DNA from 2 places in the Lysobacter sp. HA35 genome. Region 1 is predicted to be linked to the other one. Evidence: riboswitches for the same ligand, from Rfam matches in the RefSeq annotation. Region 1 holds a riboswitch; the other holds the start of a gene.
What was found. Region 1 has a riboswitch for cobalamin ahead of ACVWZN_RS09975 (ribonucleoside-diphosphate reductase subunit alpha). Riboswitches for the same ligand answer to the same signal wherever they lie in the genome.
Positions count from the first base shown of each region.

Region 2: it holds a riboswitch for cobalamin, as region 1 does, so the genes downstream of both, btuB (TonB-dependent vitamin B12 receptor) here and ACVWZN_RS09975 (ribonucleoside-diphosphate reductase subunit alpha) in region 1, are expected to answer to the same signal.

Region 1 is NZ_JBSSDY010000001.1:2,001,252-2,013,357, reverse strand. It holds gene ACVWZN_RS09995 (sigma-54-dependent transcriptional regulator) at 1-637, opposite strand, end outside; gene ACVWZN_RS09990 (sensor histidine kinase) at 716-2,311, opposite strand; gene sucC (ADP-forming succinate--CoA ligase subunit beta) at 2,481-3,650, shown strand; gene sucD (succinate--CoA ligase subunit alpha) at 3,753-4,628, shown strand; cobalamin riboswitch at 5,052-5,260, shown strand; gene ACVWZN_RS09975 (ribonucleoside-diphosphate reductase subunit alpha) at 5,433-7,829, shown strand; gene ACVWZN_RS09970 (ribonucleotide-diphosphate reductase subunit beta) at 8,039-9,049, shown strand; gene ACVWZN_RS09965 (acyl-CoA thioesterase) at 9,036-9,446, shown strand; gene ACVWZN_RS09960 (NAD+ synthase) at 9,473-11,095, shown strand; gene ACVWZN_RS09955 (outer membrane protein assembly factor BamD) at 11,162-12,034, opposite strand.
Region 2 is NZ_JBSSDY010000001.1:3,136,827-3,148,932, forward strand. It holds gene ACVWZN_RS15320 (sensor histidine kinase) at 1-43, shown strand, start outside; gene ACVWZN_RS15325 (GNAT family N-acetyltransferase) at 44-484, opposite strand; gene glmU (bifunctional UDP-N-acetylglucosamine diphosphorylase/glucosamine-1-phosphate N-acetyltransferase GlmU) at 481-1,851, opposite strand; gene ACVWZN_RS15335 (hypothetical protein) at 1,958-3,958, shown strand; gene ACVWZN_RS15340 (GtrA family protein) at 3,955-4,338, shown strand; gene ACVWZN_RS15345 (hypothetical protein) at 4,450-4,947, shown strand; gene btuB (TonB-dependent vitamin B12 receptor) at 4,984-6,822, opposite strand; cobalamin riboswitch at 6,946-7,161, opposite strand; gene ACVWZN_RS15355 (TfoX/Sxy family protein) at 7,195-7,560, opposite strand; gene ACVWZN_RS15360 (GAF domain-containing protein) at 7,564-8,052, opposite strand; gene ACVWZN_RS15365 (efflux RND transporter periplasmic adaptor subunit) at 8,250-9,434, shown strand; gene ACVWZN_RS15370 (multidrug efflux RND transporter permease subunit) at 9,441-12,106, shown strand, end outside.

The DNA of each region.
Region 1 (12,106 bases):
AGAACTCGCTTTCCATCAGCTCGGCCGGGATCGCGCCGCAGTTCACGGGCACGAACGGCCCGGAGGCGCGGCCGCCTTCGGCATGGATGGTGCGGGCGACCAGCTCCTTGCCGACGCCGGATTCGCCGGAGATGTAGACCGGCGCCTGGCTGCGGGCGACCTTGGTCAGCGTGGCACGCAGCGAGGCCATGGCCGGCGACTCGCCGAACAGGCGCGAGGAGATGCCGGCCTCGCTGGCGGCGCGGCGGCGCTCGTGCAGCTCGAGCGCCTGGCGGACCAGGTCGCGCAGCACACCGAGGTCGACGGGCTTGCTGACGAAGTCGAACGCACCCGCCTTCAGTGCTTCGACCGCGGCCTCGACGTTGCCGAACGCTGTGATCATCGCGACCGGCGTGGTCGGATGCTTCTGGTTGATCTCGGACACGATCTCCAGCCCCGTGCCGTCCGGCAGGCGCATGTCGGTCAGGCAGAGGTCGTATTTGTTCCGGGAGAGCAGGGCGCGGGCGTCAGTGACGTTCGCCGCGGTATCGCAGCGCAGGCCCATACGGCCGAGGGTCATGACCAGCAATTCGCGGATGTCGCGTTCATCGTCGACGACAAGTGCGGTGCGGGCGGGGGCACTACGGGGTTCGGCCATCGGATCCTCCGCCGCGCACCTTAGCTGAAGTGACCGTCTACGACCACTTCCGTCGGTTTTCGTCAGGCGAAGGTCAGGTCAGCGACCCAAGGCGCTCATGCGGATCCGGAAGCAGCCGCCGACGCCGGGGGTCGGCACGTAGTCCAGGCTGGCCTGATTGGCGCGGCAGAGTTCGCGGGCGATGTAGAGGCCTAGGCCCGTGCCGTGGCTCGACGTGGTGAAGAACGGTTTGAACAGGCGCGCGCGAATGGGCTCGGGGATGCCGGGGCCGCGATCGATGACGTCGAGCACCGGCTGCCCGCTCTCGATCGCCGTGCGCAGCGTGACGCGCGCCGGCTCGCCCGGCATGCGTCCGTAGTTGAGTGCGTTGGCGACGAGCACCGTCACCGCCTGATGCAGTTGTCGCGGATCGAACAGCGCGTTGAGTTCGGGCTGTGTCGACGCACTGATCAACGTGTCGCTTTCGATCGGATGACTCACGCTGTAGTCGTCGACGAACTGCTTCGCGAAGTGCACGAGTTCGACCACGACCGGTTTCGCTGGTTCGCGTCGCGCAAGCCCGAGCACGTTCTCGACGATGCCGTTCATGCGCACGACGTGCTGATGGATGATCTCCAGCAGACGACGATCCGCCGGACGGATGTCGTCCGACTCTTCGAGCAGCTGCACGGCGTAACTCATCGCCGCGAGCGGGTTGCGGATTTCGTGCGCGAGGCTTGCGGAGAATCGACCGAGCGTTGCGAGCGTGATCGATTCCGCGCGTTGCGACAGCAGTGAGGTGTCGTCGAGGAATACGAGCGCCTGGTCGCTGTTCGCCTGCAACCGGGTGAAGCGCGGAATGACGTCGTTCTGGTCGGCGGCGATACGCAGCGGGTCATCGTCCACGGCACCTGTTTCCCGCCATTTCTGCAGGCGTCGGCCGAGTTCCGGTACCGCGACTGCAAGTTCGCGGAAGCCGTGAACTTCGTCGCCGACATCGCCGATCAGCGATGTCGCGGCTTCGTTAGCCAACCGCATGCGTCCCGCGCTGTCGACCAGCAACACGCCGGTACGCAGCCGACGGATGATCAGTTCGTTGACCTGCGCGAGGTGCTCGTTCTCGGTGGTGCGCAGCGCGGCGATCTCGTAGCTGTCACGCATCTGCCGACCGAGCACATTCATCAGCGTGGCGAGCGCGAAGTAGCCGATAGCGAACATCACCGGCTCGGACATGCCGCGACGCGGCGCGCCGTCGAACAGGCTCCAGACGTATTCGCCGACCAGCAGCGCGACGGCCGTTGTCGCGAACGCGAACGCGACGCGCGACGGCAACAGCAGCGATGCCGCGCCGACGTTGAACATCAGCATCAACGCGATGCCGGTGCCCGCGGATGGCAAGGCATGCATCGCGAGGATGCCGAAGAACAGATCTGCGGCGATGCCGACACCGGCCGAGACGCGCACATCCATCCGTCGCCCGAGGCCCAGCATCACCAGCGAGACGAAGAGGTAAGCGATCACCACCGAGCGCGACAGCAGCTCATAGCGCGGCGGCTCGAGCGTAGAAGCGAACGGCCCGAAGATCACGAAGACCAGCAGCGCCGCCTCGAGCGCCCGGTAGAGGTTGAAAAGCCGCAGTTCGCGGTAGAGGACGTGGTCGGCGTCGAGCGGGGTGACGACGGTTCTGAAGGGCACGGCGCACGTCCGACGGCAGGTCGGCCGAGTATAGGTGGCCGATTCCGCGCGGCTCGCCGGCTGCACCGGTTTTGCCCGGCCCCGCCCGATCGGCGACAATACTGCCCCCTCGCGCCGGCCTCCGGGTGCGCTCTCGCGCGCGGGCCCCACGTCCATCCTTCGGTGACGCATGAATTTCCACGAATACCAGGCAAAGCAGCTCTTTGCCGAATACGGCATCGCCGTTCCCATGGGCATCGTCGCCCGCTCGCCGGATGCGGCGGTGGCGGCGGCCAAGCAGATCCCCGGCGATCTGTGGGTCGTCAAGGCCCAGATCCATGCAGGCGGCCGTGGCAAGGCGGGCGGCGTGAAGCTCGCGAAGAACTTCGACGAGGTCGCGCAGTACGCCAAGGCGATGCTCGGCACGAAGATGGCGACGTACCAGACCGCCGGCGTCGAGCTGCCGATCGATTCGGTGCTGATCTCCGAAGGCACGGACATCGCGAAGGAGCTGTACCTGTCGGTGCTCGTCGACCGTTCGACCAAGACCGTCACCTTCATCGCTTCGGCGGAAGGCGGCATGGACATCGAGCAGGTCGCGCACGAGAAGCCCGAGGCGATCCAGACGCTGCACGTGAACTACGTCGAAGGCCTGCAGCCGTACCAGTGCCGCGACCTCGGCTTCGCGATGGGCCTCAACGCCAAGCAGGTCGGCCAGCTGACCAAGATCATGACCGGCCTGTTCAAGCTGTTCATGGAGAAGGACCTCGCGCTGGTCGAACTCAACCCGCTCGCGATCCTCACCAACGGCGACCTCGCCGTGCTCGACGGCAAGGTCGATTCCGACGACAACGCGTCGTTCCGTCATCCGGAGCTGGTCGCCATGCGCGACACGCGCCAGGAAGACGACACGGAAGTGCTGGCGTCGAAGTACGACCTCAACTACGTCACGATGGACGGCGACATCGGTTGCATGGTCAATGGCGCGGGCCTGGCCATGGCCACGATGGACGTTATCTCGCTCAACGGCGGTTCGCCGGCGAACTTCCTGGACGTGGGCGGCGGTGCTACGAAGGAGCGCGTCACCGAAGCGTTCAAGCTGATCCTGTCGAGCGACAAGGTGAAGGCGATCTTCGTCAACATCTTCGGCGGCATCGTCCGCTGCGACATGATCGCCGAGGGCATCATCGCGGCCGTCAAGGAAGTCGACGTCAAGGTGCCGGTGATCGTGCGCCTCGAGGGCACGAACGTCGAAGCGGGCAAGGAGCTTCTGAAGAACTCCGGCCTCGCGATCACGGCCGCCGACGACATCAACGACGGTGCGAAGAAGGCCGTCGCTGCGGTCCAGAAGGCCGCCTGACGTCGCCGTAGCCCGGGCAAGGCCACAGGCCGCGCCCGGGTTCGACCACCGCAAGATTTCCCGGGCGCGCCTCGCTCGTCCGGGCTACACAAGGGACTCGCAATGTCCGTTCTGATCAACAAGAACACCAAGGTGATCGTGCAGGGCTTCACCGGCTCGCAGGGCACCTTCCACGCACAGCAGATGCTCGACTACGGCACCAAGGTCGTGGGCGGCGTTACCCCGGGCAAGGGCGGTACCGAGCACCTCGGCCTGCCCGTGTTCAACACCGTCGCCGAAGCCGTGTCGAAGACCGGCGCCGATGCGTCCGTGATCTACGTGCCGCCGCCGTTTGCGGCTGACGCGATCATGGAAGCCGCGGCCGCGGGCATCCGCGTCATCGTCTGCATCACCGAAGGCATCCCGGTGCTCGACATGCTGCGCGCGAAGAACGTGCTGAAGGAGCATCCGGAGACGGTGCTCGTCGGTCCGAACTGCCCGGGCGTGATCACGCCGGGCGAGTGCAAGATCGGCATCATGCCGGGCCACATCCACATGCCGGGCAAGATCGGCATCGTGTCGCGCTCCGGCACGCTGACGTATGAAGCGGTCAAGCAGACCACCGACGTCGGCCTCGGCCAGTCGACCTGCATCGGCATCGGCGGCGATCCGATCAACGGCACCAACTTCATCGACGCGCTGCGCTGGTTCCAGGACGACCCGCAGACGGAAGGCATCATCATGGTCGGCGAGATCGGCGGTTCGGCCGAGGAAGAAGCGGCCGAGTTCATCGCCAAGCACGTGACGAAGCCGGTCGTCGGTTTCATCGCCGGTGCGTCGGCGCCGAAGGGCAAGCGCATGGGCCATGCCGGTGCGATCGCGTCGGGCGGCTCGGGCACGGCGGAAGGCAAGTTCGCAGCGCTGGAGAAGGCGGGCGTCACCACGGTGAAATCGCCGGGCGATCTGGGTGCTGCGATTGCGAAGAAGCTTGCGGGCTGATTCGACCGCTTCTCGGTACACGAAAGGCCGCCTTCGGGCGGCCTTTTTGTTTGCGGCGGGGCCGCGCTGTCCAGCGTCTACATTCGAATTTTCGTCGACACAGACATAGGCATCCACGTCGACGTTGGTCTCGGTCTGGGCGTCAAAGTCGTTTCGTGCGCTGGCGCGCCCGAGTCACTTTCTTTGCTGGTGCAAAGAAAGTAACCAAAGAAAGCACCTTCCCCGACGAATCTACAGCTCGCGATCGGGCGAGGTCACCGCGATCGCCACACTCGCCATCCTGGCTCGGGTGGCGACGGCCGACGTCCTGTCGGCCGCCCCTTCGGGGTCTTCACGATTCGTGCGTTACTCGCCGCTAACGGTCATGCAACGGCGTCGCGACCCGACCACAAAATCTAGCGTTGACGGATGGGGCCTTGCCGCATATGTTGTGCCCATCGAAGGCGCCGTCTCCTGCCAGGAGCGGCTTAATAGGGAACCCGGTGGGAATCCGGGACTGCCCCGCAGCGGTAAGTGGAAACGACCCGCGTCATTGGCACTGGCCTTCGGGCTGGGAAGCGACGCGCAGTAGGTGGCGACTCCGGTCGCCGTAGTCCACGAGTCCGAAGACCTGCCTCGATCGGTGGCCGCGTGCCGCCGCTTGGCCAGGCGTCCTCGTGGGAGGGACGGGCCGGTCTTCGGGCCCGCGCCCGTCGCCGTCCGTCTCGTCCATGTCGATGCCGGCTCGCCCGAGGGGGCGGGGGCCGGCGCAGGACGTTGCGTGCGCCGCTTTCGCTTCCTCTCCATCGCCATCGGAGAGGAAACATGACCACCGAAACACTCGTCACCACCGCCGCGCCCGACGTCGACGACGCACAGTCCGACTTCGCACTGACCCCGCCGCATGCACCGGCGACCATGACCGTGACCAAGCGCGACGGCCGGCGCGAGCCGGTCGACGTCGCCAAGATCGTGCGCGCCGTGCAGCGTTGCTCGACGGGGCTCGACGACATCGACCCGATGCGCGTCGCGCTCAAGACCATCGGCGGCATATACGACGGCGCGACCACGCGGGAACTCGACGAGCTGTCGATCCACACCGCGGCGGCGTTCACCACGGAAGAGCCGCAGTACTCGCGCCTCGCCGCGCGACTTCTCAGTGCGTACATCGACAAGGAGGTCGCCGGCCTCGGCGTCTATTCGTTCTCGCAGTCGATCGTGCTCGGTCATGATCTCGGCCTGATCAACGACCGCGTGCGCGAGGTCGTCGAGGCGAACGCGCGCAAGTTCAACGACGCGATCGACACCGCGCAGACGCAGCGCTTCGAATACTTCGGCCTGCGCACGCTGTACGACCGCTACCTGCTGAAGCATCCGCATCGTCGCCACGTCATCGAGACACCGCAGCACTTCTTCATGCGCATCGCCGTCGCGCTGACCGACACGCCGTCGGGCGCGTTGCAGCTGTATCGGCTGATGGCGTCGCTCGACTACATCCCGAGTTCGCCGACGCTGTTCAATTCCGGCACGCGGCACGAGCAGTTGTCGTCCTGCTTCCTCCTGGATTCGCCGCAGGATTCGCTGACCGATATCTACGCCCGCTACGGCGACGTCGCGCAGCTGTCGAAGTTCTCCGGCGGCATCGGACAGGCCTACCACCGCGTTCGCTCTCGTGGTTCGCTGATTCGTTCCACCAACGGGCGCAGCAACGGCGTCGTGCCGTGGCTGAAGACACTCGATGCATCGGTCGCCGCGGTGAACCAAGGCGGCAAGCGCAAGGGTGCCGCGTGCATCTATCTCGAGACCTGGCACGCGGATATCGAGGAGTTCCTCGAACTGCGCGACAACACCGGCGACGAGGCACGCCGCACGCACAACCTCAACCTCGCCAACTGGATTCCCGACCTCTTCATGCGTCGCGTCGACACCGACGGCGACTGGTCGTTGTTCGATCCGAAGGCCGTGCCCGAGCTGCCGGACCTCTGGGGCGACGCGTTCGAGCGGGCCTACGTGCAGGCCGAGCAGCAGGGGCTCGCGACGCGAACGGTGAAGGCGCGCGAGCTGTACGCGCGCATGATGAAAGTGCTCGGCGAAACCGGTAACGGCTGGATGACCTTCAAGGACGCCGCTAACCGTACATGCAACCAGGTCGGCCCGGGCCGCACCGTGCATCTGTCGAACCTGTGCACCGAGATCCTCGAAGTCACCAGCGCGGACGAGACGGCGGTGTGCAACCTCGGCTCGATCAACCTCGCGCAGCACGTCGGTGAACACGGCTTCGACTTCGACAAGCTCGCGGAAACGGTGCGCGTCGCGGTGCGCCAGCTCGACCGCGTGATCGATCTCAACTTCTATCCGATCGAATCGGCGCGACGCTCGAACCTGCGCTGGCGGCCGGTCGGGCTCGGCGTGATGGGTCTGCAGGACGTGTTCTTCAAGCTGCGGATGCCGTTCGATTCAAGCGAGGCGCTGGCGCTGTCGACGCGAGTCGCTGAAACCATCTATCTGCAGGCGCTGGACGCGTCCTGCGAACTGGCCGACCAGCACGGCGCGCATCCTTCCTTCTCGGAGACGCGCGCAGCAAACGGCGAGCTGCAGTTCGATCTTTGGGGCGTAGTGCCGACGCAGAACGCCGCATGGGGCGCGCTCAAGTCGCGCATCGCGCAGCATGGGCTGCGGAACTCCCTGCTGATCGCGATCGCGCCGACCGCGACCATCGCGTCCATCGCCGGTTGCTACGAATGCATCGAGCCGCAGGTGTCGAACCTGTTCAAGCGCGAGACGCTGTCCGGCGACTTCGTGCAGGTCAACCGCTATCTCGTCGACGAGCTGAAGAAGCTCGGCCTGTGGACGCAGGAGGTGCGTGACGCGATCAAGCTGGGCGAAGGTTCGATCCAGGCCATCGACGCGATTCCCGCGCCGCTGCGCGACGTCTATCGAACGGCGTGGGAACTGCCGCAGAAGGCACTGATTGATCTCGCCGCCGCACGCGGTGCGTATATCGACCAGTCGCAATCGCTGAATCTCTTCATGGAGAGCCCGAACATCGGGCGGCTGTCGTCGATGTACATGTACGCGTGGAAGTCGGGCCTGAAGACGACGTATTACCTGCGCTCGCGCCCGGCCACGCGCATCGCGAAAGCCACGGTGAGCATCGCGACACCACAGGCGGCCGTCGCGTGTTCGCTGGAAAACCCGGAGACCTGCGAGGCCTGCCAGTAACCGTCCAGTCCGTCACTTCGCGGAGGCGTCGATATCCGGCGCCTCCGCGGGGCTGACGTCAGCTCAATGCAGGGGCACGGGCGACGACAGGAGTCGCCGAGGGAACGCCGGGCGCGAGGGATCGCGCGCATGGATGCGGCGCATGGAAGCCGCCCGTTGCCCCTGCACCTTTTTCTCGCGATGCAATGCATCGCGCCTCCGGAATCGAAATGACCGCCACCCGCCTGCTCGACCCCGGCTTCGACCTCACCCTTCGCCCGATGCGCTATCCCGCGTTCTACGACATGTATCGCGACGCGGTGCGCAACACGTGGACGGTGGAGGAGATCGACTTCGGCATCGACGTCAACGATCTGCGCGACAAGCTGACGCCGGCCGACCGCCATCTCGTCGAACGCCTCGTCGCGTTCTTCGCCACGGGCGACTCCATCGTGTCGAACAACCTCGTACTGAACCTGTACCAGCACATCAACGCGCCGGAAGCGCGCATGTACCTGTCGCGGCAGCTCTATGAGGAAGCGCTGCACGTGCAGTTCTACCTGACGCTGCTCGACGCCTACGTGCCCGACGTCGAGCGGCGCGCCGCCGCGTTCGATGCCATCGAGAACATTCCATCGATCCGCGCCAAGGCCGATTTCTGCTTTCGCTGGATCGACTCCATCCAGCAGATGCATCGGCTCGAAACGCGCGGCGACCGCCGCATGTTCCTGCTCAACCTCATCTGCTTCGCCTGCTGCATCGAAGGCCTGTTCTTCTTCGCCGCATTCGCCTACGTCTGGTTCCTGCGTTCGCGCGGGCTGCTGCCGGGTCTGGCCGCCGGCACCAACTGGGTGTTTCGCGACGAATCGGGCCACATGGCATTCGCACTTGAGGTCATCCGCACCGTGCGCGACGAAGAGTCCGACCTGTTCGACGCCGAGATGGAGCGCGACGTGCGCGCCATGCTGCGCGAGGCGGTCGATGTCGAAGCCGCGTTCGCCCACGATGTGCTGTCCGGCGGCGTCAACGGGCTGTCGCCGCGCGAGATGCGTGACTACCTGCAGTACGTCGCCGACCTGCGCCTGCAGTCGCTCGGGCTCGCGCCGGAATTCGGCAGCCGCAACCCGTTCGCCTTCATGGACCTGCAGGACGTGCAGGAACTCACGAACTTCTTCGAGCGCCGCGTCTCGGCCTACCAGGTCGGCGTGAGCGGGCAGGTGGCCTTCGATGCCGCCTTCTGACGCGCCGCGCGAGGCACGGCTCTGGGAGATCGTCTTCCCCGACCACGCGAACCATCTCGGGACGTTGTTCGGCGGACAGGCGCTGGCGTGGATGGACAAGGCCGCGTTCGTCGCGGCGACGCGTTATGCGCGGCGCACGGTGGTGACCGCGCGGTCCGATCAGGTCGACTTCCGGGTTCCGGTGCGGCAGGGGCAACTGGTCGAACTCGTCGCACGCGTCGCCGAGGTCGGCCGGAGTTCGATGCAGGTCGACGTCGAGCTGCACACCGAGGATCCACATGCCGGCACGCGGCATCTGTGCACGCGCGGCCGCTTCAGCATGATCGCGCTAGATGCGAACGGTCGGCCCGCACCGGTCGAACCGCTCGACGACGGACCCTGCGCGGCCGGCGCGTAGAATCGGCCGCTCTCACAGGAGCGGCCATGGCCCTGCGGATCGCACTCGCCCAGTTCGATTTCCCGGTCGGCGACGCCGCCGGCAACACGTCGCGCATCGAAGCGATGATCGCGCACGCACGCGACGAGCACGGCGCCGCGCTCGTCGTGTTTCCCGAGCTCGCGGTCAGCGGTTACTCGCCGGAAGACCTGCTGCTGCGGCCTGGCTTCCTCGCCGACTGCGACGCCGCGATCCGCCGCATCGCCGCATCCACGCACGGCATCACCGCAGTCGTCGGCTGGCCGGAAACCGCCGGCGCGATCGTCTACAACTCGGCAAGTGTGCTGCGCGACGGCGAAATCGAACGCACCTACCGCAAGCGCGAGCTGCCGAACTACCAGGTGTTCGACGAGCGCCGCTATTTCTCCGTCGACCCCGATGGCGAAACCTGCGTGGTCGCGGTCGATGGCGTGCAGGTCGGCGTGGTGATCTGCGAGGACCTGTGGTTCCCCGAGCCGCTGGCCGCAACGGTGAAGGACGGCGCGCAGGTCGTCGTCGTGCCGAATGCGTCGCCCTACGAGCACGGCAAACACATGACGCGCGACGCGCTGCTCGCCGAGCGCGCGACGGAGTCGGGTACGGCGATCGCCTATCTCAATGTCGTGGGTGGGCAGGACCACGTCGTATTCGATGGCGCGTCGGTGGTCGCGGACGCGAACGGGCACGTGCATCCGGCCGCAGCTACGTTCCGCGAGGAATGGCTGGTGGTGGACTTCGATCCGACTGCAGGCGCGTTCAAGCCGGTGCGCTGGACGCCGGAGGACGACGAGAGCCGCGAAGGCCTCGCATGGCGCGGCATCGTGCGCGGCACGCGCGACTACTGCCGCAAGAACGGGTTCGAGAAGGTGTGGCTGGGGCTTTCGGGCGGTATCGATTCGGCGCTGGTGCTGGCGATCGCGGTCGATGCGCTGGGTGCGGAGAACGTCACCGCAGTCCGCTTGCCGTCGCGCTACACGGCGGGGATGTCGAACGACCTCGCGGCCGAGCAATGCGAACGCCAAGGCGTGCGCCTGCTGACCGTACCGATCGAGAAGCCGTTCGAGGCCTACCTCGAAACGCTGGCACCGGTGTTCGAAGGCCGCGCGCCGGATACGACCGAAGAAAACCTGCAGTCGCGCATCCGCGGCGGCACGCTGATGGCGATGTCGAACAAGTTCGGCGGCCTGCTGCTCACCACCGGCAACAAGAGCGAGTACGCGGTCGGTTACGCGACCATCTACGGTGACATGTGCGGCGGCTACGCGCCGATCAAGGACGTGTACAAGACCGACGTGTTCGCGCTCGCGCGTTGGCGCAACACGGTCGACGCCGTCATCCCGCAGGAAGTCATCGACCGCCCGCCGTCGGCCGAGCTGCGCGAGAACCAGAAGGATCAGGACTCGCTGCCGCCTTACGACGTACTCGACGCGATCCTCGAGCGCTATGTCGACGGCGAGCAGTCGCGCGATGAGATCGTTGTCGCAGGGTTCGATGATGCGACGGTCGACCGCGTGCTCCGGCTCGTGCGCATCTCCGAGTGGAAGCGCCACCAGGCCGCGCCGGGCCCGAAGATGACGCCGCGCGCGTTTGGCCGCGAGCGTCGATACCCGATCAGCAACGGCTACCGCTGACGCATCGATGCCGGAAACGAAAACGCCGCCCGGAGGCGGCGTTCGTCGACGCGGTGCTGCGACCGATCAGTGACCGACCTTGGACGTGTCGCCACCGAACGGGTTCAGGCGGCGCAGGTGGCTCGGGTAATCCGGCCACTCGCCCTTGAGGTAGGCGTGGTTCGGATCCGCCTTCTGCAGCTCGGCGCGCGCGTCGTTGGCGAGCGTGGTGTTGCCGAGCGACGTATACGCCGAAGCCATCGTCGCGATCGCGTCGTTCTGGTAGCTCGACTGCGGATAGTTCTCGAGCACGTACTTCGCGCGGTCGATCGCGGCGACGTCCGCGTGGCGCTCGAGGTAGTACAGCGCGGTTTCCATCTCGTAGCGGGCGAACATGTCGCGCAGCTTGGCCATGCGGTCGCGTGCGTCGGCGGCGTAACGGCTGTTGCCGTAGCGCTCGACCACGATGCCGAAGTCGTTGTACGCCTGCTGCGGCGTAGCGAGGTCGCGGCGCGCCGGGTCGAGGTGCCATACGCGCTGCAGGAACACGGCGTCGCGCGAGGAATTCACCAGGCCGCGCAGGTAGTACAGGTACGCGATGTTGCGGTTGGTCGGGTAGGTGCGGATGAAGCGGTCGATGGTGCTGATCGCGTCATCGTGCTGGCCGGCCTTGTACTGCGCGTAGGCGGTTTCGATCTGCGCCTGCTCGGTGTACGGGCCGTACGGGTACTGGGCGATGAGGCGCTTGTACGTCTCCTCGGCCGAGGACCAGTTGCCGTTGACCATGGACTTGTGACCCTTCTGGTACAGGGTCTCGACCGGAACGCCTTCGTTCGAGTCGCCCTTGTGGCGGAAGCGCGCGCAACCGGCGCCGGCGAGTAGGGAGACCGCGAGGACTGCGACCGCCAGGCCACGGACGAGGGACACGGGCGACGGGCGGAAGGCGGAGCGATAGCTCATGGGATCGACGGATGCCGGATCGGGAGACAGGAAGGCCGGATAATAGCAGGACCGTCTTAACCGACCCGCGCT
Region 2 (12,106 bases), 1.1 Mb from region 1:
TCAGGATGGCGGGCTGTGCGTATCGATGACGCTTCCGGCCTGATCAGCCTGGCTGCGTCGCCGTGTAGATGTCGGGCGAGTAGCGCTCCATGAGCGATGCCGGCTTAACTGGCGGCGTGAATCCGTAGCGCGCGTACAGCGCATGCGCATCGCGGGTCGCGAGCATGAACCGGCGCAGGGCCTGCAACTGCGGATGCGCGAACACCGCATCCATCAGCTGCGTGCCATAGCCGCGGCCACGTACCTCGTCGAGCACGAATACGTCGGCAAGATAGGCGAACGTCGCGAAGTCGGTGACCACGCGCGCGAACGCGACTTGCCGACCATCGAGCAGACCGGAAAAGCAGAGCGAATTGTCGACCGATCGCTGAACGGTCTCGCGCGGAATGCCGGGCGCCCAGTACGACTGCGTCGACAGCCAGCGATGCACCAGGTCGACATCGACCTGTGCCCGATCGGTGCTGACGATGAACCCGTCGCTCACTTCGGCGTCTTGGTCGGGCGCTGCCAGCCTTCCAGCGTGGCCTGGCGCGCGCGGCCGACGGTGAGCTCACCCGCCGGTGCGTCCTTGGTGATCACCGAGCCCGCGCCTACGGTCGCGTTCGCGCCGATCACGACGGGCGCCACGAGCGACGAGTTCGAGCCGATGAATGCGCCGTCCTCGATCGTCGTGCGGTGCTTGTTCGCGCCGTCGTAATTGCAGGTGATGGTGCCCGCGCCGATGTTGACCTTGCTGCCGACCACCGAGTCGCCGACGTAGGCGAGGTGGTTGGCCTTGCTACCGATGCCCATGGTCGTCGCCTTCGTTTCGACGAAGTTGCCGATGTGCACGCCGTCGGCCAACACGGTGCCAGGGCGAAGTCGCGCGTACGGGCCGATTTGTGCGGCGCCATCGACGACCACGCCTTCGAGATCGCAGTGCGCGCGCACTACCGTTCCCGCGCCGAGCTTGACGTCCTTCAGCCGGGTGAACGGTCCGATGCGCACACCGTCGCCGAGTTCGACTTCGCCTTCGAGGATGACGTCGACATCGATCGACACATCCATACCGACGCGCACCGTGCCGCGCTGGTCGAAACGATTCGGATCCGCGAGCGTCGCGCCGGCCACGCACAGGGCATGTGCGCAACGGCGCTGCAGGGCGCGCTCGAGTTGCGCCAGCTGCCAGCGATCGTTCGCGCCTTCGACTTCGATCGGATCGTCGACGAGAACGATCTCCGCCGGGCCGAACTCGTCCGCGGCAGCGGCGAACACGTCGGTGAGGTAGTACTCGCCCTGCGCGTTGTCGTTGGTCAGGTGCGTCAGCCAGCGATGCAGCGGCGCGGCGTCGGCAACGAGGATGCCGGTGTTGATCGTCGTGATCTGGCGCTCGTCATCGGTCGCGTCCTTCTGCTCGACGATGCGCGCCACCTTGCCTGCGGCGTCACGGATCACGCGGCCGTAGCCGTTCGGGTCGTCGACTTCGGCGGCCAGCATCGCGATGCGGCCTTCGGCTTCGAGCAACGTCTGCAGCGTATGCGTGCGGATCAGCGGGACGTCGCCGTACAGCACGAGCACGCGCGCGTCCTGATCGATTTCGGGGATCGCCTGCAGCACGGCGTGGCCGGTGCCGAGGCGCTCGGTCTGCTCGACCCAGTCGAGGTCGGACTGGCCGTCGAATGCGGCGCGCACCTGCTCGCCGTGATGGCCGTAGACCACGTGGATGCCGGCCGGCTCGAGCACGCGGGCGGTGTCGACGACGTGCTGCAGCATCGGAATGCCCGCCACCGGCTGCAGCACTTTCGGGCGCGCGGATTTCATGCGCTTGCCTTCACCGGCGGCGAGGATGACGACGTGCAGGGGCGCGGACATGGCGGTCACAGGCGGCAGGGTGGACGGAGGATTCTAACGGTCGCGCCGGTGACGGCCGGCAGGCGCGGCTGCCCAAGCAGCGGGCGAGCCTCTACCATCCCCGCCCGTGTCCGTATCGCCTCTGCCCCCGACGCCCGGCGTCCTTCTCCACCGACGCCTCGTCGAAGCGGGCGCGCTCGCGTGCGTGGCGGGTTTCGTCGGTCACCGCATGTGGGCCGCACTGCCGGCCGCGCGGTTCGGCGAATCGCTGGTGCTCGCGCTGCTGTGGCTGGCGATCGCGTGGGGCGTGGCGCGCGTGGCGAGGCGCCGCATTGCGGATGGCATCGCGCTGGTCGGGTTCATCGCGCTGCTGGTGATGGCCGGGCCGGTGCCGGTACTGGCGACGATGTTGCTGGCGGCCGGTGCGGTCGCGATCGGTACGTGGTTCGTCGACGACATCGCGACGGCGTTCTGCGTCGGCGCGGCGGTGATTGCCGGGGTCGTCGGCTGGTTGCTGCCGGCGCCGATGCATTCGCCTTGGTTGTATGTCGTGGTGTTCGTCGCGTTAATCGCTGTTCGTCGGCACGCGCTGTTCGGCGTGCTGCGCCAAACGCGCGACGCATGGCGTTCGACCATCGACGAGTCACCACGCGCATGGAGCGGCGCCGCACTCGCCGTCGGCCTCGCTTCTGCGGGCGCGTGGCTGCCGACGCTGCAGTACGACGATCTCGCCTACCACCTCGGGCTGCCGTGGCAATTGATGGAGCACGGGCGCTATGCGCTCGACGCATCGCAGCAGGTCTGGGCGCTCGCGCCGTGGGCAGGCGATGTCGTGCAGGGCATCGTGCAGGTGATCGCGCGGCAGGAAGCGCGCGGCGCCGTCGATGCGATGTGGTTGCTGGCAATCGTCATCGGTGCATCGAGGCTTGCGGCGTCGCTCGGTGCGACCGCGACAACGCGCGCATTGACCGTTGCACTCGTTGCCACGCTGCCGCCCATCGCGGCACTCGCCGGCAGCATGCAGACCGAGCTGCCGGCGATGGCGGTGATGCTCGCGCTGGCATGTCTTGCGACAAAACCGCGAAGCGGTGCGTGCGGACTGATCGCGATCGCCGTGCTCGCGGGCCTGCTCGCGGGCCTCAAGTCCATCCATCTGCTCGCCGCGGCGCCGCTGGTGCTGATCGCCGCATGGCGGCGTCGAAAGGACATGCGCCTCGGTAGAGCGCTCGTCGCAACGCTCGCCTTCCTCGCGGTCGCCGGATCGAGCTACGCCTACGCGACGCTGACCTGCGGCAACCCGGTGCTGCCGCTACTGAACGGTTTCTTCCACTCACCCTGTTTCGCGCCGGTCGACTTCAACGATCCACGCTGGCACACGTTGCCTGGCGTGCCGTTGCCGTGGTCGATGACCTTCATGACGCGCGCGCACCTCGAAGGCTGGAACGGCGGCATCGGTTTCGCGCTCATCGCACTGTCGGGCGCCGCGATCGCTGCATTGATCGACCGTCGCACCCGCGTGCTCGCCGTCTGCGCGCTCTTCGCGATCGCCGCGCCAATGATGCTGATCGCTTACGCGCGGTACGTTGTGCCCGGGATCGTGTTGATGATTCCGATCGCGGTCGTCGCGATGCAGCACGTCATCCCGCCGCGTCGCGTCGCGGTCTTGGGCATCGCACTGTGCGTGCTCGATCTCGCGTTCCAAGCCAACTCGCAATGGATCCTGCACACGGGCGGCATCAAGCACGCGCTCGTCGCAGGCGGCCGTGATGCGCCGCTGTTTGCGCGCTACGCGCCCGAGCGAGTCGCCAACGCGCAACTGCGCACACTCGCGCCGGACGCCACGGTGCTGGACCTCGGCGGCGCAGCGCATGCCGAGCTCGCCGGCCGCGGGCGCACGACGCTCTGGTATTCGCCGCGCCTGAATACGGCGGCGATGCAGGCGGACGCCGACCCGACCGGCGCCGCGTGGGCCCAGCTGCTGCGCGCGAACCGCATCGACATCGTGCTTCTGCGTGAACAAGACGCAACCCCCGCGCGCCGTGCAGGCCTGGCCCGCACCGCCGCCCACCCGATCCTGACCGTCGGCCCGGTAAAGTGCTGGCGCCTTCCCGCACCCGGTCCACGATGAGCCTCAGCCGACAAAGCCGCGCCTACCTCACCATCGGCCTGATCCAGTGGCTGGTCGACTGGGCCGTCGTGGTCGCGCTGAGCCATGCCGGCATGAGCATCGAGATCGCGAACGTGATCGGCCGCATCGCCGGCGCGATGCTCGGTTTCCGCATGAACGGGCGTTTCACCTTCGGCGATGGCGACACCGCGCCGGGCGGTCCGCAATTCACGCGCTACATGGTGATGTGGGTGTCGACCACCATCGTCAGCACATGGTCGCTGGGCGCGATCGATCGCGGCGTCGGCCTGCACTGGGCGTGGCTCGCCAAGCCGGGCGTCGAGTTCATCCTCGGCGTGATCGGCTTCCTGCTGTCGCGGCACTGGGTCTATCGCCGCTGACGCACGTCGCGGTTTCGAAGCGTTCACCGGACGCCAGTTAATTCTTGTCTCCAGTCGGCCCCGCGCGGGCCGATAGCCAGGTTGTGGGTCTTTGGCGACGGAGGTCCGGGGATGGTCGAATTGCGTCGGGGCGCGCCTGCCGAGTTGTGGCAGACGCTGGTGCATGAAGCGGGCGAGCGCGCCGGTTGCGCGCTGGACGAATCGCGCGAGAGCTACCTCGTCTTCGTGCTGCTCAGGCACCAGGGCGACGGCCACCTGCTCGCGCGCACGCAGGCGATCGAATGGCTGCACGCGCAGTCGCTCACCGGTCGCGCACGCGACGATTCATTGCGCGATGTCGGCGACCGCTGCCTGTTGATCGCGGGCCTGTATCCCGCGCTTGCGGAGCGACGACGCGTCGACGTCCGCTACTTCATCGACATCGGCCGCAGTGCGTACGCCGGTATCGCCGATGGCGGACGTAATGCATACGCCACTTTGTTCGCACAACTCGCCGACAGTTACGGCGAGCTGGTGTGCACATTGCGCGCGGTGCGCCCGGACATGACCGGCCTGTCGATCGACTACGAACGCCTCGCGCGACTGGTGCCTGCACCCGGGCGACACTGACGCGACCGCCGGCATCTGCCGACGGTCGCGATGCGGTTACGGCGTGGGCGCGTAGCGCAGGGTGACGAACAGACCGCGGCCCGGCTGGCGGTAGTACTCGACGGTTTCGTACGTGCGATCGAACACGTTCTCCACGCGCGCCTGCAGGCGCAGCGCGGGCGTGAACGCGTATTCCGCGCGAAGGTCGAACGTGGCGAACGCGCCGAGGCGACGCGTATTGCCGAGATCGTCGTAACGCGCGCCTTCGCCAGCACCTGTGATGCCGAAGCGGAACGCGCCGAAGTCGTGGTCCAGATCCAGGCGCGCGCTTTCGCGTGCGCGGCGCGGCAGCAGGAAGCCGGACAGGCCGTCGCTTCGGTTCTTCGCATCCACCCAACTGATGCTGCCGGATGCCGTCCAGCCCGCGAGCGTCGTATTGCCGCTCAGCTCGGCGCCACGCAGGCGTGAGCGGGAAATGTTCTCGGGACGTAGCGAGGCCGCGCTGTACGAGATCAGATCGTCGACGGTGGTCTGGTACAGGTCGAGACGCGCGCCGGAGACCGCACCGCTCCATGCGACGCCCGCTTCGATCGTGCGTGAGCTTTCCGGCTGCAGCGCAGAGTTACTGCAGCACGGGTAGTAGAGCTCGTTAAACGTCGGCGCCTTAAACGCAGTGCCCGCTCCAAGCGTGACGCGCCACTGCGACGCGAACGCGACGCCGAACGCCAGATTGCCCGTCGAATGGCCGCCGAACTGCTGGTTGTCGTCGTGGCGCACGCTCGCTTGCAGGTCGAGCGCACCGAAATCGCCTTGGTATTGCACGAAGCCCGCTCGATCGATGCGTTGCTTCAGCGCGTAGGGCGTGGTGCCGTCGATGCGGTCGCGTTGCCACTCGGCACCTGCGCTGAGACGCTGCCCTTCGGCGACGGTGAAGTCGCCCTGCAGCGACGCGGTGTCGCGATTGCTCGCGAAGTCGCCTTGGAACGTGGCGCCGGAGAAGTTGTCCGACGCATCGCGGTTGCGACCGGCCTGCAGTCGCAGCGACGCATTGCTCGACGGCGTCCATGTCACGCCGCCGCCGATCACCTGCTGCACGACCTTCGAGCGGTTGTAGAAGCCGTCGTATTCGTTGTCGCCTTCGGCGCGTAGCGCGTTCGCGTCGGCCTTCCAGCCGTCGGCGATGTCGATACCGCCGCGCAGCGACAGCGCATCGCGCGTGTAGCCGTCGCGATCGGGTTCGTTCGTGAAGCAACCGGCACCGTCGAACGTCACCGGATCGAAGAAACCACGGCACGAATCGAACCCACGCGTCTCCTGATGCGAATAATCCGCGCCCAACCAACCACGTCCCACACGACCACCAAACCCCGCGCTCGCCTCATACGTATCGCGGCTGCCCGCGCCGATCGACATGCGCGGCGTCAGCGCGCCGGTATCGCGCTTGGTGAAGATCTGGATGACGCCGCCGATCGCCTCGCTGCCGTACAGGCTCGAACGCGGGCCGCGCACGATCTCGATGCGATCGATCAGCTCGACCGGAATGTCCTGGAACGCGACGAGGCCGGACGTCGCCGAACCCATGCGAACGCCGTCGACCAGCACCAGCACGTGGTCGGATTCGGACCCGCGCATGAAGAGGGTGGTGAGCTTGCCGAGCCCGCCTTGGTTGCCGATCGAAATGCCGGCGCGGCCGCGCAGCAGGTCGGGCAGCGAACGCGCCTGGCTGCGTTCGATCTCGGCGCGGTCGATGACTTCGACCGGCGCAAGCACGTCGCGCACGGCGACCGGCGCGCGGTTCGCGGTGACCACGACAGTGTCGAGCTTGGTCGCGTCGTCCGCGAAAGCGGGCGTCGCCATCGACGCGGCGATGGCGAGGGTGATGAGGCGATACGTCATTGCGGTACTTCTCCGGCGTGCACGACCCCACGTCGTGCGGTCATAAGGAATCGCGAGGAGAAGGCGGAAGCGGGACGACGGCGCAGCAAGGCGACGCGAGCCGCCGCAATGCCCTCCGCATCGCAACCAGTCGACAATCGGGCCGGTCTCCGGACTCGCGAGTGGATGCCGACTTCGCATCCCTCCTTGGCGCCTTCCCGTGACATGACGTCACAGTGGCCGATGCCGCGGATTGACTCGCTTACCGTTGCGGGGGCAGTGCCGGGCTGGCGCAGTGCGCGTCACCGGCTTCCCGTTTCAACCTGCGAATCGCAGGTCACCCGAAAGCGGCGCGAAGTCTACGGGAAAGCACGGTGCCGCGCGCGGCGTCGCTCAGAACGAAAGCGCATCAGGCGCTTCGACATCCGGTTCGGGCTGGTGGGCGTCGCCCATCGTGGTCGTGACTTCCGACGCCGGCGGGCCGCGTCGCGACGACGGCAGCAGCGCGACGCCGGCCTGCGCGAGCGCGGTGAGTTCCGCGCGGCGCTCGATGTCGACCTGCTGCCAGTGGCAACCGGTCAGCGCGCCTTCGAGTGCATACAGAAGATTGAGGCTGGGCTTGAAGCCCGCACGCTTGACGCGCAGGTACGCATCGACCGCGCCGATCGCGTTGACGTCGTCCCAGGTGCGCAGGCCCACCTGTCGTAGCCACGCCGCCGACTTGCCGCCGATGTTGAGCATTTTCGGCGCGTCGGTCATGGCTCAGCCCAGGGATTCGACGAAGGCGTGCGCGATCGCTTCGAGGCCGCGCTGGTCGTCGGCGTCGAAACGATCGGGTTCCGGGCTGTCGAGATCGAACACGCCGATCAGCGAACCGTCGCGCGCGATCAGCGGGACGACGACTTCCGAACGCGACGCCGAATCGCAGGCGATATGTCCGGGGAATGCGTGGACGTCGGGCACGCGCTGTGTTTCGCGCGTCGACGCCGCGGCGCCGCAGACGCCCTTGTCCAGCGGAATGCGCACGCAGGCGGGCAGCCCCTGGAACGGGCCGACGACGAGTTCGGTGCCGTCGAAGAAATAGAACCCGACCCAGTTGAGCGAAGGCAACGCGTTGTAGACGAGCGCCGACAGGTTGGCCGCATTGGCGATGCGATCGCGCTCGCCGTGCAGCAGGCCATGCGCCTGCTCGAGCAATTGCGCGTACTGCTCGGGCTTGGTGCCGTCGAGCGTGGAGGCGGTGAAGGTCATGCGCGAAGTCTAGCGCGCAGCCCTGCGGCCGGATGCGCCGCTTTCGTGCGTTGACTGTGTCATGCCCATGCAACGACCGATGTCGACCGTGCGTCGTCGCGGTGGTCGCGCATGACTTTCCGCCCGGGCAGCCGCTTCGGGCATAGCTATACTCCGCAGTGCACAAATTGGCCTGCAGCCTCGTTCGGAGCCCCCGCATGATTTCCAACACGCGCCTCATCGTCGCGGCCGGCGTCCTGTCGCTCGGCCTCGCTGCCTGCAAGGGTGGCGACGCACAGCAGCAGGGCATGGGCCCCGGAGGCGCGATGCCGCCGGCCGAAGTCGGTGTCGTCGAAGTCGCGCCGCAGGCCCTGCCGCTGAGCAAGGATCTGGTCGGTCGACTCGCGCCGTTCCGCAGCGCCGACGTGCGCGCACGCGTGCCGGGCATCGTGCAGCGTCGCCTGTACGAGGAAGGCGCGGACGTGAGCGAAGGCCAGGCACTGTTCGAGATCGACCCGGCGGAACTGCGCGCGGCGACCGGCCAGTCGCAGGCCGCGGTCGCGCAGGCCGAGGCGAGCTACACGAACGCGCATGCGACGGCCGAACGCGCGCGTCGCCTCGCACCGACGCAGTACATCGCGAAGTCCGATGTCGACAACGCGCTCGCGGCCGAACGTTCCGCCGCGGCGGCCGTGCAGCAGGCGCGCGCCGCGTTGTCGAGCACGCGCATCAATCTCGGCTATTCGACGGTGCGTGCTCCGATCTCCGGCCGCGCCGGTCGCGCGCAGGTAACGGAAGGCGCGCTGGTCGGGCAGGGCACGGCGACGCTGCTCACCACGGTCGACCAGATCGATCCGCTGTACGCGAACTTCTCCATCTCGGTCGCGGAACTCGACCAGCTGCGTCGCGCGCAGACCAGCGGCGAGCCGGCCGATCGCGACGTGCAGATCGTGCTGCCCGATGGTTCGATGAATACCGAACGCGGCACGCTCGACTTCGAAGGCAGCGTGGTCGATCCCGCCACGGGCGCGGTGTCGCTGCGCGCACGCATCCCGAACCACGACCGTCGCCTGCTGCCGGGCACCTACGTCGGCGTGCGCGCGACGCTGGGCCTGCAGAACGGCGTGTACCTCGTGCCGCAGGCCGGCGTGCTGCGTGATGCGCAGGGCGCGTACGTCTACGTCGTCGGCGCGGACAACAAGGTCACTCGCAAGGACGTCGGTGCGGATCGCCAGCAGGACGGCAAGTGGATCGTCGATCGAGGCCTCGCGCCGGGCGATCGCGTGATCGTCTCCGGCCTGCAGAAGGCGCAGCCCGGTGCCGCGGTCAAGCCGGTGCCGTGGACGGAAACGCCCGCTGCGGGCGCCGCGCCGCCAGCCGCGCCCGTCGCGCGCAAGGGCTGATCCGCCATGTCCCGCTATTTCATCAACCACCCCGTGTTCGCGTGGGTGATCGCGATCATGGTCGTGCTCGCGGGCCTGCTCTCAATCCGCGGCCTCGGCGTGGAGTCGTACCCGAACATCGCACCGCCGCAGGTCGGCGTGTCGGCGAGCTATCCGGGCGCGGACGCGCAGACCGTCGAACGCGCCGTCACGCAGATCATCGAACAGCAGCTCACCGGCATCGACGGGCTGGACTACTTCAGCGCGTCGTCGAGCCAGGGTTCGGCGTCGGTGAACCTGACGTTCAAGCCCGGCGTCGATCCCGACATCGCGCAGATGCAGGTGCAGAACAAGGTCGCGCAGGCGACCCCGCGTCTGCCGGCGGACGTCACGCGTAACGGCATCACGGTGGCGAAGGCGAACTCCGGCTTCCTGTCGGTCGTCGCGCTGCGTTCCACCGATCCCGCGATCGGCAAGGACCAGCTGTCCGACCTGCTCGCATCCAACGTGCTCGACCAGATCTCGCGCGTTCCGGGCGTCGGCGGCACGCAGCTGTTCGGCGGCGAATACGCGATGCACATCTGGCTCAACCCCGACAAGCTGCAGGCCTATGGCCTGTCCGCGAGCGAGGTGCTGGCCGCGGTGCGCGCGCAGAACGTGCAGTTCTCCGCGGGCCAGGTCGGTGGCGAGCCGTCGCCGGCGTCGCAGATGTTCACCGCGACGGTCGCGGCGGAAGGACGTTTCTCCACGCCGCAGGAGTTCGAGAACATCCTGCTGCGCGCGGATCCGAACGGCGCCAGCGTGCGGCTTCGCGACGTGGCGCGCGTCGAGGTCACCGGTTCGGCGCACAGCTTCGACCTGAAGTGGGACGGCCAGCCGGCCGCCGGCTTCGCCGTGCAGCTTGGACCGGGCGAGAACGCGCTCGCCGTCGCCGCGGCGGTCAAGAAGCGCATGGACGAGTTGCAGCCGAGCTTCCCGAAGGGCGTGCAGTGGTTCTCGCCTTACGACAGCTCGGACTTCGTGCAGGTGTCGGTCGACGAAGTCGTGCAGACGCTGCTCGAGGCGATGGTGCTGGTCTTCCTGGTGATGCTGCTGTTCCTGCAGAACATCCGCGCGACGCTGATCCCGACGCTGGTCATCCCGGTCGCGCTGCTCGGCACGTTCCTGGGCATGAAGATCCTCGGCTTCACCATCAACCAGCTGTCGCTGTTCGGCATGGTGCTGGCGATCGGCATCGTGGTCGACGACGCGATCGTGGTGATCGAGAACGTCGAACGCATCATGACGGAGGAAGGCCTGCCGCCGCGCGAGGCCACCTACAAGGCCATGCAGCAGATCACCGGCGCGGTCATCGCGATCACGCTGGTGCTCGCCGCGGTGTTCGTCCCCAGCGCGTTGCAGGCCGGTTCGGCGGGCGCGGTGTATCGACAGTTCGCGCTGACGATCGCGATGGCGATGCTGTTCTCGGCATTCCTCGCACTCGGTTTCACGCCGGCACTGTGCGCGAACCTGCTCAAGCCCAGCGCGCATCACGACGCACGTAACCCGATCTTCCGCGGCTTCAACCGCATCTACGACCGCATGGCGACGACGTACGTCGGCCACATCCGCAGCGCGGTGCAGCACACGCCGCGATGGATGGGCGTGTTCGCGCTGCTGGCGGTGCTCACGGGCTTCCTGTTCTGGCGCATGCCGGGTTCGTTCCTGCCGGAAGAAGACCAGGGCTACGCGCTCGCGATCGTGCAGCTGCCGCCGGGCGCGACGCTGCGTCGTACCGAAGCGGTGTTCGAGCAGGTGCGTCAGTCGGTCAACAAGATCGACGGCTACGCGGGAATGATGCAGGTCGCCGGTTTCAGCTTCATCGGCCAGGGCGAGAACGTCGGCATGGCGTTCATCAAGCTCAAGCCGTGGGACGAACGCAAGACGACGGCGACGGAGTTCATCCAGCAGGCGAACATGCACCTGTTCCCGATCCGCGACGCGCAGATCTTCGTGATCAACCTGCCGACCGTGAACGGCCTCGGTGCGTTCGGCGGCTTCGACATGTACCTGCAGGATCGCAGCGGCCAGGGCCGTGAAGCGCTGCAGCAGGCGATGGGCACGTTGCTGGCGAAGGCGGGGCAGGACAAGACGCTGGTCGGCGTGCGTCCGAATACGCTCGAGCCGTCACCGCAGCTCAAGCTCGACGTCGATCGTGTGCAGGCGCAGGCGATGGGCCTGTCGGTCGGTGACATCTACAGCGCGATCCAGATCATGCTCGCGCCGGTGTACGTCAACGACTTCGTGCAGGGTGGCCGCGTCAAGCACGTGACCATGCAGGCCGATGCGCCGTATCGCACCGGGCCCGAATCGCTCGCGCACTTCTACACGCCGGCACCGGGCATGACGTCCGCCGATGGCACCGCGGCCATGGTGCCGCTGTCGAACGTCGTGCATTCGAAGTGGACCGTAGCCGCGCCGTCGCTCACGCGATACAACGGCTTCGCCGCGGTGGAGATCGTGGGTTCGCAGGCGCCAGGCAAGAGTTCGGGTGAGGCGATGACGTCGATGGAGCGCATCGTCAACAACGACCTGCCGCCGGGCTTCGGCTACGACTGGGCCGGGCAGTCGCACCAGGAAATCCTGTCGGGCAGCCAGACCACGATGCTGATGCTGCTATCGATCGTCGTGGTGTTCCTGTGCCTCGCGGCGCT